DNA from 4 places in the Nordella sp. HKS 07 genome. Region 4 is predicted to be linked to each of the others. Evidence: predicted binding sites of a transcription regulator. Region 4 holds the regulator's gene; each other region holds the start of a gene.
The links. Region 4 encodes PhoB, which activates phosphate uptake and scavenging genes when phosphate is short. Its sites were predicted from a motif close to TGTCATNNANCTGTCAT; they were not measured.

Region 1 (3,209 bases), 3.1 Mb from region 4:
TGGCGCCGAGCTTGTCCGCGGCGAGTTGCGTCTTGATCAGCACTTCGCCCTGATCGGCAAAGCCGTTTTCCGGCGTGAGCGGGCCCTGGCCATGGACGAGCGGCAGCCAGGTGAGCGTGCCGTCGGCATCGAATTTGGCGACTGACAGTTCGCCCTCGTCGAGAAGGCCGATATTGGCTTTGCGGTCATTCGGATTGAAGGCCTTGGCGGAGACGAAGCGATAGAGATATTCCTGGTGGTCGTCATCGCCCATATAGACGACGACGCGGCCATCCTTGTTGACGACGACGGTCGCGCCCTCATGGCCCATGCGGCCGAGGGCCGTCCGCTTCACCGGCACCGAGCCCGCCTCATAGGGGTCGATCTCGACCACCCATTGGAAGCGATTCACCTCATTGGGTTCCTTTTCGACATTGAAGCGGTCGTCGAAGCGGGCGAAGCCGTAATAGTCGGCCGGCTCATAGCCGATCCGCTCCATGATCTCCTTGTTGGGCGTCTTGGCCGCATCGCCGCCGAAGAACTCATAGGCGAATTCCTCGCAGGTGAGGATCGTGCCCCAGGGCGTGTAGCCGCCGCCGCAATTGGCCATCGTCCCCTTGACCTTGGTGCCGGTCGGATCGGCGGAGGTCTTGAGCTGGGCGTGGCCGGCGGCCGGTCCTGAGATCGTCATCTCGGTTTCGGCCGTGATGCGCCGGTTGAGCGGCGAATTGGCGACCAGCGACCACTTGCCGTCCTTCTTCTCGATCTCGGCCACGCTGTGGCCCATGGCCGACTTGCAGATCTCGACCAGTTCCGCCGTCATCGCCTTGCCGAGCGTCTCGTCGTCCTTGGCGATGAAACCCGGGACCATGATATGCGGATTGGGATATTCGTGATTGACGCAGAGCAGTCCGCGCTCCGATGAGGCCGAGGCGAAGGGCAGCGGCAGATAGCCGACGAAGTCGTTATTGTAGCCGAACTGGCGGGCCTGTACCGTGCCCGACTGCTGGGTGGGGTCGAAGTCGGTTGCGTCCGCCGCCAGCTTGTCGCCCCAGCGCAGTAGCACTTGCGCTGTGTAGCCCGGTGCCACGTGATGGGTCTGGTCATAGACCCGCTTGAGTTCGGTGAAGGTAAGCGATGACTGCGTGCCACCCGCCATCGCCTCGCCGCCGAAGATCGAGCCGGTGAAGCCCGGCACGATAGCGGAGGCCGCCGTAAGCGCGGCGCCGCCCCTCAGCATGTCGCGGCGCGACAGGCGCTCCCTGAGCACGCTCCGGAAATTGGGCGAGCCGGATTTGGAACGGATATGGTCGCGATCGTGGCGGGTCATCTGCGCCTCCTGGGTTTGCTGGCCTTGGGACTTGCAAACTTGCTGGCGCAGATGGAGCTGGGATGACGATTCCGTTACGACTTCATGTCAATCCACAGGGCCATTTTCCGACTCTGTTTCAATGACTTGCGGCAATCGCCTGAATCATTCTCTCAAATTCACTTTCCCAGCACTTGCTGCGTCCAGTCCTTGAGATTGTAATGCGTCGAGACGCGCGCGATCTTGCCGTTCTTGATCTCGAAGAAGGCGCCGACGCGCAATTTGTAGGTCTGGCCCTTGGCCTTGGGCAGACCCGCATCGGTGGCGAGATACTTGCCCTTGAGATCGAACTCGGCCGCGGCCCTTGCGCCCGTGGTGTCGGTCATGACGACAATATTGGAGAGCGTCTCCTTGTAGCTCTTGTTCATGTGAAGGAGGAATTCCTTGAACAGCGGCTTGCCCTTGCGGCGCTCGCCCTGGCTCACCTCATGGACGAAGCCGGTGGCGAGGCAGGCGAGCATGCCCTCGACATCCTGGCTATTGAAGGCGGCATAATAGGTCTGGACGAGCTTGCGGGTCTGGGCGGCAGTCACTTGGAACTCCTTCGAATGTAAGTCGAAGGCCGCTTTAGCCGCTGCGCCAGGCTAAGGCAACGTAATGCCGAAGGTCGTGCGGAAACCCTCGACGCCCTTCGGTGTGAAGGTGACGGCGCGACTGTCGCGGCCGCGTTTTATCCAGCCAAGATCGAGGCAGTGCTGGCAGAGCGCCGCCCCCAGCCGTCCCGCCAGATGCGAGCGCCGCTCGCTCCAATCAAGGCAGGTGCGGCAAAGCGGGCGCGAGCTCTTGGGGTCATCGAGCGCCAGGCCGAAATCGCTGAAGAAGCGATGCCCCTCCTCGGTGACCGCGGCAGCCCCGTCGGAGAGCACGATGAGCCGGCGGGCGCTCAGACTGTCGGCCATGGAAACGGCGAGCCATCCGGCGAGATGGTCATAACAGGTGCGCGCCGTCCGGAGCGCCTGGTCCTTGGGCCCGACCGGCCGGTGGCGCTTCGGGCCGTTGGCGGCGACGAGCATCAGCGCTTCCATCGCCTCGGCGACCTCGGGCGAGGCCAGGCGGAAATAGCGGTGCCTTCCCTGCTTCTCGAGCGCGATGAGCTGAGCCTCGGTCAGCTTGGCGAGATGTCCGCTCGTCGTCTGGGCGCTCACCCCGGCATGCCAGGCGAGCTCGCCCGCCGTCAGGGCCCGGCCGTCGGCGAGTGCCTGCAGGATATTGGCGCGCGCCGGATCGCCGATGAGGGCCGCCACTTCGGCCAGGCTGTTGCCGGAAACGAAATTGCTCATGGGCCGACTATACGCTCTGGCACCTTGCCGGTCGCCTGCAAATGCTACGGCCGCGGCCGAAGCATTCGCGGGCGACAAGGGCGCGTGACCCATGTCACAGATCGCGGCCATCGCAAAAGTTAGGATGACCGCCATGACCGCTTCCCGCTCCCTGACCCCTGAGCTTTTGCTCCTGGCCTTGCTCGCCACTCTCTGGGGTGCGTCCTACACCTTCATCAAGATCGGCGTCGCCACCATTCCGCCTATCACCTTCATCGCGGCGCGCACCCTTATCGCCGCGCTCATCCTTCTCGCGGTGCTGCGGCTCAGGGGTCTCAGCCTGCCGCGCGACAAGGCGACCTGGCGGCGCTTCGCCATCCAGGCGACCATCAACAGCGTCATGCCCTTCACTCTCATCGCCTGGGCCGAGCTCACCATCGATGCCGGCCTCGCCGCCATCCTCAATTCCACCACGCCGATCTTCACCTTCCTCATCACCATCGCCATCACACGACACGAGCCGGCCGGGTGGCGCAAATTCCTCGGCGTCCTCGCCGGCCTCGCCGGCATCTGCCTGATCATCGGCGTCGAGGCCCTGAACG
Region 2 (3,209 bases), 3.2 Mb from region 4:
GGCTTCGCCACCAATCTGGTGCTGCGCTCGCGTGACCAGGCGGCGCTGGCCACTGCGATGAACGAGGTGCGCCAGATGGCGGTCGAACTCACGAAGAACGGGAAGGTGCGAGGCTGGTCGTGATCTCAGCCTGAGGCGTAATCGGCCCGGAGACGGGCCTGAGACTATCCTCGAAAATATCGGCGGTGTGCTCCCAGGTGAAGCCACGCGCCGCTTCGTGCACATTGTCGCGGTCGAGAGTGAGGGCGCGCAATATCGCGAGCTTCAGGTGCTTGTCGAGCGCCCCGGTGACGCCGTCCTTCACCACGTCGACCGGGCTCGGCACATCGAAGGCGGCAACCGGCGTGCCTGACGCCATGGCTTCGAGCATCACGAGGCCAAATGTGTCGGTGAGGCTCGGAAAGACGAAGACGTCGGCCGAAGCCATAAAACGCGCCAATTCCCGGTCGAAGCGGAAGCCGAGAAAGACGGCATCGGGGAAACGCCTCTCGAGCTCACGCCGCTGCGGCCCGTCACCGACGATAAGCTTGGTGCCGGGGAGGTCGAGCTTGAGAAAAGCTTCAATGTTCTTTTCGGGCGCCAGCCGGCCGGCATGCAGCATGATGGGGCGGGGATAATCGAGCCTTGCGCGCTTGCCCGGCTGGAACAGCATGTGATCGACGCCGCGCGTCCATATTTTGAGATTTCCGAAGCCGCGCCGCTCGAGGTCCTGGGCGATGCTGCGCGTGGGCACGAGCACGCACCGGCTGGCCTTGTGGAAATCGCGCAATATGGACCAGGAGGCCGGAACGAGACCGGGGATCGGCAGGCGCAGGGCCAGGTAATCGGCGAAGCGGGTATGGAAGCCCGAGGTGAAGGGGATGTTCGCGCGGCGGCAGAAGCTCCGGGCCGCCCAGCCGAGTGGGCCCTCCGTGGCGATATAGATCGCATCTGGTGCCAGGGCCTCGATCTCGCGGCCGAGTGCGCCAGCTCCGGTCAGCGCCAGCCGGATCTCGGGATAGTAGGGCATCGGCACGGTGCGCCGGCCTTCGGGCGAGAGCACATGCACCACATGGCCGCGCCTTTCGAGCTCGGCCGAGACCGCCCGCAAGGTGCGCACGACGCCGTTAACCTGCGGGGACCAGGCGTCCGTTACGATGGCTATCCGCATGTGCGCTCTCCAGCAGCAAAGCGTCGCGCAGCTTCGCCCATTCGATGATCTCGAACCGGCCGTCGTGATGCTCGATGAGGGCGGTGCAGCTTTCGACCCAGTCGCCGTCATTGAGATAGTGGATGTCGCCGATCATGCGGTCGTCGGGCGTGTGGATATGGCCGCAGATGACGCCTTGCGCGCCGCGATGGCGGGCCTCGCGCACCACGGCGTCTTCGAAATGCGAGATGAATTCGACCGCCTTCTTGACCTTGAGCTTGAGATAGGCGGAGAGCGACCAGTAGGGCAGGCGGAACAGGCGGCGGCCGCGATTGACGAGGGCATTGAACAGCATCGAAATCTCGTAGGCGCGATCACCGAGGCGCGCGAGCCATGGCGCGTAGCGCACCACGCCATCATATTTATCGCCATGCAGCACCAGGTAACGCTTGCCATTGGCGGCATGGTGGATGGCGTCCTCCAGCACCGCGACGCGGCCCATGCGCAAATTCCTGAAATCGCGGAACTTGTCGTCGTGGTTGCCGGGTATATAGATGACCTTGGTGCCTTTGCGGGCCTTGCGCAGGATCTTCTGAATCAGGTCATTATGGAGTTGATCCCAGAACCAGGCCTTTTCCAGGGCCCAGTTGTCGACCAGGTCGCCCACTATATAGAGCCAGTCGGACTCGGTGACCCGCAGGAAATCCAGCAGTAAACGTGTCTGTGCCCGCTTCGTCCCCATATGGATGTCGGAGATGAAGATGGCGCGATAGCGGGTCGTGGGTCTCGAATGTGCGTTCATGGCCAGGCTGCCCGGTTATGGCGCCCTTAGGCCTGACTCCCGTGAAGGTATCATGACGGCCGATTGCGCCGGCCGGGACGGCGCGGCATAAGACGGAAAAACGCGGAGTTCGTCATGGACGAAAAGTGGCAGAAGAGTTTTCCGGTCTCGTGGGACCAGTTCCACCGGGACGCGCGGGCCCTGGCCTGGCGGCTGCATGGGGAAGGGCCGTTCTCGGCGGTGGTGGCGATCACCAGGGGCGGGCTCGTGCCGGCGGCCGTGGTGGCGCGCGAGCTCGGCATCAGGGTCATCGAGACGGTCTGCGTCGCCTCCTATGATTATGAGAAGCAGGGCGAGCTGCAGGTCCTGAAGGCGGTCGGCGACAGTATCGCCGGCAGCGACGGCGGCAGGCATGTTCTGATCGTCGACGACCTGGTCGATACCGGGGCCACCGCCAGGGCGGTGCGGGCCATGCTGCCCAACGCGCATTTCGCCACCGTCTATGCCAAGCCCGAAGGACGTCCCCTGGTCGATACTTTCGTCACCGAGGTGAGCCAGGACACCTGGATCTATCTGCCCTGGGACATGGGGCTTGCCTTCACACCGCCCATTCGCGATGGCGCCAAGGTCTGAGCGGCGGTAAGGCCGCCTTTCGTCGACGCAACTCCAAGCTCGTCGGACATCGCCTGAGCTGTCTGCTCGCCGGCACATCAGGCATTGGCTTCTTGTTAAAGTTGCAAAAGCGTCAAATGGCGCTCTCTTCAGTTGTGCGCGGCCGTGTTGGGAGAAAGATACGAACGTGCATTTCGCCACCGTCTACGCCAAGAGCCGGAAGGAGATGTGGCAGTTTTGTCACATTGCAGAATAAAAACACTTTTGACGAGGAGGAAGCTATTGAGTCTTGCGCCAGTCGCCGGTTTAATGTGTGAAACGGACAAATAGGGGACTGGCATGTTCAAGAAAACGCTTCTGGCTGGTGTGGCTTCGGTTCTGGTGATTGGAGCGGCTCAGGCCGCCGACGTCGAGGCGCCGCCGGTCGTTTATGACTGGACGGGTGGTTATATCGGCCTTCAGGGCGGTTATGCCTGGGGCAAGACCGACGTCGAAACCGACATTGATCCGGACTTCATCGGCGTAATCGACTCGCTTGATGTCGACGACTTCAATGCCAACGGCTTTGTCGGCGGCGTCCATGCCGGCTTTTTGATGCAGTCCGACAGCTTCGTCTACGGTATCGAAGGCGACATCGAATATGCCGATATGAAGGACGACGTGGACATCGTCTTTAATGATGGGGCT
Region 3 (3,209 bases), 3.1 Mb from region 4:
GGGATGTGAGCATGCTGAAGGTTCTGCGTGTCTTCCTTTGGGCTGTGGTGGTGACCGTGCTTGCCGGCGCTGCGGCCTATGTCTATCTTGAGCGCCAGCAAGGCGGTGCCACGCAGCCCATGGTCGCGATCGGCGGGCCGTTCAAGCTCGCCGCCACGTCGGGCGGGACGATCGACAGCGCGACGATGAAGGGGAAGCCCTTCGCGGTCTTCTTCGGTTTCACGTATTGTCCGGAAGTGTGTCCGACGACGCTCTATGAGATGTCGAGCTCGCTCGGCAAGCTCGGCGAAGACGCCAAGGACCTCAAGGTCTTCTTCGTCACCGTCGATCCCGAGCGCGATACGCTCGACTTCATGACGAACTATCTGACGAGCTTCGATCCGCGCATTATCGGGCTCAGACCAAGTCCCGAGGAGCTTGCTCAGATCGCCAAGTTCTATCGCGTCTTCTATGAGAAAGTGCCGACGAGCGACGGCGGTTACACGATGAACCACACGGCGCTCGTCTATCTCATGGACCGCGAGGGCAGGTTCTTCGGCACGCTCGATTACGAGGAGACACCGGAGATGCGATTGACCAAACTGAAACGCCTTCTGAAAGACGGCTGATCATTTCCGATCAAGGTAACGAAGGAAGAGCCAGGTGCCGGCGGAAGAGAGCAGAGCGGCGGCGGTCGCGAACCAGAAGCCGCCATGCATTCCCGACCAGGGGATTCCTTCGAGATTCATGCCGAACAGGCCGCCGACGAGAGTAGGCGGCAGGAAGAGGGCGGTGAGGACGGAGAGGCGGTAAAGCTGCCGGTTGGTCTCGGAGGCGAGCTTGGCGTCGATCTCGTCGTGGAAGAGACGGGCGCGCTGCTCGATCTGCTCGAATTCCTGGTCGAGATGGGCGTGGAGATCGAGCAGGTCGGAAAGATCGGCGGGAAAGCGCGGGACCGCGCGTTGCGTATCGGCGAGCACGCGGCGCAGGCTGCGCTGCTGACGGTGCAGCATGGCGGCCTCACGGCGCACGATCACGGCGCGCCGGCGCTCATCGGTGACGCGCTCGTCGAGCACGCGGTCCTCGATGAGCTCGATCTCGGCGGCGAGGTCATGCAGCACGCTTTCGATGCCTTGCGCATAATGGATGAAGAAGGCGAGCAGCAATTGCGCGGGCGATGAAACGGGCCGTCCCGCCTCGAGATGGCGGCGGACGAGCTCGGCCGAACGCACCGGCTTCGCCCGCATCGTGACGAGTATGCCCTCGGCGAGAAGAAACTGCAGACGACAGGTCTCGTGCGTCTCGCCGGTGAAGTCGCGGCGGAGATCGGCGACGCTGCCGGCGGCGTCGGCGGGGAAACATTCGATGAGCTGATAGGCGGGGATGTGCTCGATGAAATCGATGGCGGGCGACGAGAAGCGGCCCGATCGGGCGAGCCAGCGGGCGCAGCGCTGGTCGATGGAATTGAGATGGATCCAGAGCCACTGGCCCTCGGGACTCGAAAGTGCTGGATCGATGTCGGTCTCGATGAGCCGCCTTGCCGACCCGTCAGGGCCGAAGCGGTAGGCGCAGACGAAGCCCGGCACATCGGCGGGCGAGACGAGGGACTGGGTATTGTCCGGCATCGCTTCTGAAGCACATGCCTGTGTGACAGTCATGTAACGGTGCAGGTCGAGATGCAGGGATTTGCAGGAGTGTTTGCAGCGGAATTTACAGCGGATTTGCAGGGATTTGCAGGGAATTCGGCGAGAAGAGGGGAGTCCTCAAAGCCATCCGGCGGCGTGCACCGTGGCATTTCCAACCTGGTTTGGCCCACGGTTGCAAGAGGGGGCGAACGGCGATGAGTGCGCCGGACATTCTCATAGGGTCTGTCGGCGCTCCATCTCTTTTCTCGGTCCCATGCTCAGCCCTTCGCCTTGTCCATCTGCTCGACGAAGCGCTTGAAGAGATAGTGGCTGTCCTGAGGGCCGGGCGAGGCTTCCGGGTGATACTGCACCGAGAACACCGGCTTGCCTTCGATGGCGATGCCGCAATTGGAGCCGTCGAAAAGCGAGACATGGGTCTCGACCACGCCTTGGGGCAGCGTCTCGCGATCCACGGTGAAGCCGTGATTCATCGAGGTGATCTCGACCTTGCCGGTGGTGAAGTCCTTGACCGGATGATTGGCGCCGTGATGGCCCTGATGCATCTTGCGCGTCCTGGCGCCGAGCGCCAGCGCCAGCATCTGATGGCCAAGGCAGATGCCGAAGACGGGCTTGCCGGAGGAGACGAGCTTCTTGATCTCAGGGACCGCATATTCGCCGGTGGCTTCCGGATCGCCGGGGCCGTTCGACAGGAAGATGCCGTCCGGATTCATGGCCAGGATATCCTCGGCCTGGGCGGTGGCCGGCACGACGGTCACCTCGCAGCCGGCAGCCGTGAGGCAGCGCAGGATATTGCGCTTGAGCCCGTAATCGACGGCGACGACCCTGTGGCTGGCGCCATTGGTATGCTGGTAACCCGCCTTCCAGTCCCAGGTCGTCTCGTCCCAGTCCAAACGCTGGGTCAGCGACACGTCCTTGGCGAGATCCATGCCGACCAGGCCCGGCCATTCGGCCGCCATGGCCTTGAGTTTCTTCAGATCGAACTTGCCCTTGGCGTTGTAGGCGATGACGCCGTTGGGCATGCCCTTCTCGCGGATGAGATTGGTCAAGGCACGGGTGTCGATACCGGACAGGCCAACAATGCCCCGGGCCTTCAGCCACTGGCTGAAATGGCGGTGGCTGCGGTAATTGGCGGGGTCGGTGACGGACGCCTTGACGACGCAGCCGCGCACGCCCGAGGTGGCGGCGAGGTTGGTCGTCTCGATGTCGTCCTCATTGGTGCCGACATTGCCGATATGGGGGAAGGTGAAGGTGACGATCTGGCCAGCATAGGAGGGATCGGTCAGGACCTCCTGGTAGCCGGTCATCGCCGTGTTGAAGCAGACTTCACCGACGGCGTCGCCCTCGGCGCCGAATCCCTGGCCCTCGATGACGGTGCCATCGGCCAGAACCAGGAGCCCGGTAATACGCGGCGTCTCCCAGTCCGAGAAGGACGGGCGCGCAGGTTTCTTCGCCGCCCTCGGTTTCACCGGACGGGCAGGGGCTTTCTTGGCCATGGACTCGCATCTCCTGAATTTGCGTTCTCTTATTGGCCCGGGCCGGGGCCGTCAAGGTTGCGCCGCCGGCTGTCCCGGCGTATCTCAAACC
Region 4 (3,209 bases):
CCTGTTCGTCATGAATGCGGTCGCCATCCTGTTGCGCAAGCGCTTCGAGCGCCGCTGGTAAGTATGAAAGGGTCACCCGCCATGGATGCCATGATCAAGACGCCGGTCGCCGACAATGCCCCGCGCATCGCCCGCGAACGGCCTCTGAAGATCAGGGCGCGCAATGTCGACGTCTATTATGGCGACAAGCATGCCATCAACGACCTGAGCATCGACATCCCCGACAGCGCCGTCTCGGCCTTCATCGGGCCTTCGGGCTGCGGCAAGTCCACCTTCCTGCGCTCGATCAATCGCATGAACGACACGATCCCGTCCTGCCGGATCACCGGCAATATCGAGATCGACGGCCGCGACATCTATGACAGGAGCCTCGATGTGGTGCAGCTGCGCGCCCGCATCGGCATGGTGTTCCAGAAGCCCAATCCCTTCCCGAAATCGATCTATGAGAACGTTGCCTATGGTCCGCGCATCCACGGCTTCGCCAGGAACAAGACCGATCTCGAGGAGATCGTGGTGACGAGCTTGAAGAAGGCCGGTCTCTTTGAGGAAGTGAAGGACCGGCTCGATCATTCGGGCACCAGCCTGTCCGGCGGCCAGCAGCAGCGCCTGTGCATCGCGCGGGCCATCGCCGTCAATCCGGAAGTGATCCTCATGGACGAGCCCTGTTCGGCGCTCGATCCGATCGCCACCGCCCGCATCGAGGAACTCATCGACGAACTGCGCCAGAATTACTGCATCGTCATCGTCACCCATTCGATGCAGCAGGCCGCGCGCGTCTCGCAGCTCACCGCGTTTTTCCATCTGGGCAATCTGGTCGAGGTCGGCGACACCGACGACATCTTTACGGCACCCAAGGATAAGCGCACCCAGGATTACATCACCGGCCGCTTCGGCTGACCGCGGAGTTAAGGACTATGTCGGACCATATCGTCAAAGCCTATGACGAGGACCTCGCCAACCTCAAGACGATGCTCGCCCAGATGGGCGGTCTCGCCGAGGACCATCTCGCCAAGGCCATCGAGGCGCTGGCGAAGCGCGACACCAAGCTTGCCGATATCGTGATCGCGCAGGACGAAAAGATCGACGCCCTCGAACTGCAGATCGAGGAGCGCGCCATCCTCACCATCGCCAAGCGCCAGCCGATGGCGCGCGACCTGCGCGAGATCATGGTGGCGATCCGCATCGCCTCCGATCTCGAGCGCATCGGCGATCTCGCCAAGAACATCGCCAAGCGCTCGCATGCCATTTCCGAGCAGCTGCCGCGCAAGCTCGCCACCGGGCTGAATCGGATGGGCAGGCTGTCGCTCGAGCAGCTGAAGGATGTGCTTGATGCCTATACGACGGCCGACGATGCCAAGGCGCTGGAAGTCTGGCGCAGTGACGGTGAGCTCGATTCCCTCTACAACTCGATCTTCCGCGAGCTTCTGACCTACATGATGGAAGACCCGCGCATGATCGGGCCGTGTACCCATCTTCTCTTCGGTGCCAAGAATTTCGAGCGTATCGGCGATCACGCCACCAACATAGCGGAGAATATCCACTATCTGGTGTCGGGCCAGCCGATGCGCGGCGAACGTCCGAAGAAGGACACCACTAGCACGATGCCTTTTGATGCAATGAACGAGCGCTGATGACCGCGTCCATCCTCATCGTCGAAGACGAAGAACCGCTCCAGATCCTGCTGACCTACAATCTTCAGGCGGAAGGATTTCGGGTGCGCGGCACCGCCAATGGCGAGGACGTCGCCCATCTCGTCAGTGAAGAACGCCCCGATCTCATCGTGCTCGACTGGATGCTGCCGGGCATATCGGGCATCGAGGTCTGCCGCCTGCTGCGCTCGCGCGCCGAAACCCGCGACATCCCGGTCATCATGCTGACGGCGCGGGGCGAGGAGAATGAGCGCGTGCGCGGCCTCGCCACCGGGGCCGACGACTATATCGTCAAGCCTTTCTCGGTGCCGGAGCTGCTCGCCCGCATCAAGACGATCCTGCGCCGCGTCAACCCCGACGCGATCGCCGAACTCCTCAAGGCCGGCGACATCGCGCTCGACCGGCGCACCAGGCGCGTGACCAGGGCGACGCGCGACATAACGCTCTCCCCGACCGAATTCCGCCTGCTTGAATATCTCATGCAGAGTCCGGGCCGGGTCTACAGCCGCTCGCAGCTTCTTGATGCTGTCTGGGGCCGCGACATCTATGTCGACGAGCGCACCGTCGACGTGCATGTCGGTCGCCTGCGCAAATGCTTGAAGCGCGGCCGCGAGATCGACCCGATCCGCACCGTGCGCGGCATGGGCTACTCCTTCGACGAGCGTTTCGGGCGGAGTTAAGCCCTCATCCCACCCGTCATGGCCGCCCTTGAGGCGGCCATCCAGCCCATCCGTGCCACGCCTGCTAGGCGTCACGCACATGCCGATCTCCGCCGCTATCCGACGCATCCCGTGCTACGGCCGCTACCTGGCGCTCCGCCAGGCGCTTGTGAGCCACCAACACCGCCAGCGGATCGCCAAGGGCTCACATGCGTCGCGGCGCGAGAGATCCCGGACGAAATACCACTTGCTACGCCTGGGGATGGCCGGGGTATAACCCGCGAAACACGCAAGGCCGACGGACCATGGAACGCCGCCTGACCGCGATACTGGCCGCCGACGTCGCCGGCTACAGCCGCCTCATGAGCCGCGACGAGGAGGGCACGCTCTCGGCCCTGAAGGCGCATCGCCGCGAGATGGCGGACGCCCGGATCGCCGCGCATGCGGGCCGCATCGTGAAGCTCACGGGCGACGGAATGCTGGTCGAGTTCGCGAGCGTGGTGAACGCGGTGGCTTGCGCGGCCGACATCCAGCGCCGGATGCGTCAGCGCAATGCCGGCGTGCCGGCAGAGCGCTGCCTCGAGTTCCGCATCGGCATCCATCTCGGCGACATCATCTTCGACGCTGCCGACAACGACATCTATGGCGAAGGCGTCAATATCGCGGCGCGCCTCGAAGGCCTCGCCCGGCCGGGCGGCGTCGCGGTGTCCGGAACCGTCCGCGACAGCGTTGGAAACCGGCTCGACCTTGTCTTCGAGGACGCCGGCGAGCAGATGCTGAAGAACATCGAGCGGCCGGTCAGGGTCTACACCGTCGACGTCTTCGCCGGCGCCCCGCCGCCGGCGGCCGCGGATGCGCCGGGGCGCAAGGCGGAATCGGCCAACGGAAAGCCCTCGATCGC

Region 1: the regulator PhoB is predicted to act here: its motif matches at 1,372-1,388, upstream of G5V57_RS00390 (PhoX family phosphatase).
Region 2: the regulator PhoB is predicted to act here: its motif matches at 1,973-1,989, upstream of G5V57_RS30300 (UDP-2,3-diacylglucosamine diphosphatase).
Region 3: the regulator PhoB is predicted to act here: its motif matches at 1,627-1,643, upstream of G5V57_RS00595 (CorA family divalent cation transporter).

Annotation. Positions count from the first base shown of each region.
Region 1 is NZ_CP049258.1:96,924-100,132, forward strand. Features, by position in the region: gene G5V57_RS00390 (PhoX family phosphatase) at 1-1,309, opposite strand, end outside; gene G5V57_RS00395 (ketosteroid isomerase-related protein) at 1,468-1,881, opposite strand; gene G5V57_RS00400 (helix-turn-helix transcriptional regulator) at 1,933-2,628, opposite strand; gene G5V57_RS00405 (DMT family transporter) at 2,762-3,209, shown strand, end outside.
Region 2 is NZ_CP049258.1:6,392,197-6,395,405, reverse strand. Features, by position in the region: gene G5V57_RS30310 (competence/damage-inducible protein A) at 1-123, shown strand, start outside; gene G5V57_RS30305 (glycosyltransferase family 1 protein) at 89-1,150, opposite strand; gene G5V57_RS30300 (UDP-2,3-diacylglucosamine diphosphatase) at 1,107-1,931, opposite strand; gene gpt (xanthine phosphoribosyltransferase) at 2,046-2,543, shown strand; gene G5V57_RS30290 (outer membrane protein) at 2,862-3,209, shown strand, end outside.
Region 3 is NZ_CP049258.1:130,462-133,670, reverse strand. Features, by position in the region: gene G5V57_RS00605 (copper chaperone PCu(A)C) at 1-9, shown strand, start outside; gene G5V57_RS00600 (SCO family protein) at 12-608, shown strand; gene G5V57_RS00595 (CorA family divalent cation transporter) at 609-1,604, opposite strand; gene carA (glutamine-hydrolyzing carbamoyl-phosphate synthase small subunit) at 1,883-3,118, opposite strand.
Region 4 is NZ_CP049258.1:3,228,163-3,231,371, forward strand. Features, by position in the region: gene pstA (phosphate ABC transporter permease PstA) at 1-61, shown strand, start outside; partial or broken gene pstB (phosphate ABC transporter ATP-binding protein PstB) at 163-897, shown strand; gene phoU (phosphate signaling complex protein PhoU) at 915-1,631, shown strand; gene phoB (phosphate regulon transcriptional regulator PhoB) at 1,631-2,329, shown strand; gene G5V57_RS15205 (tetratricopeptide repeat protein) at 2,614-3,209, shown strand, end outside.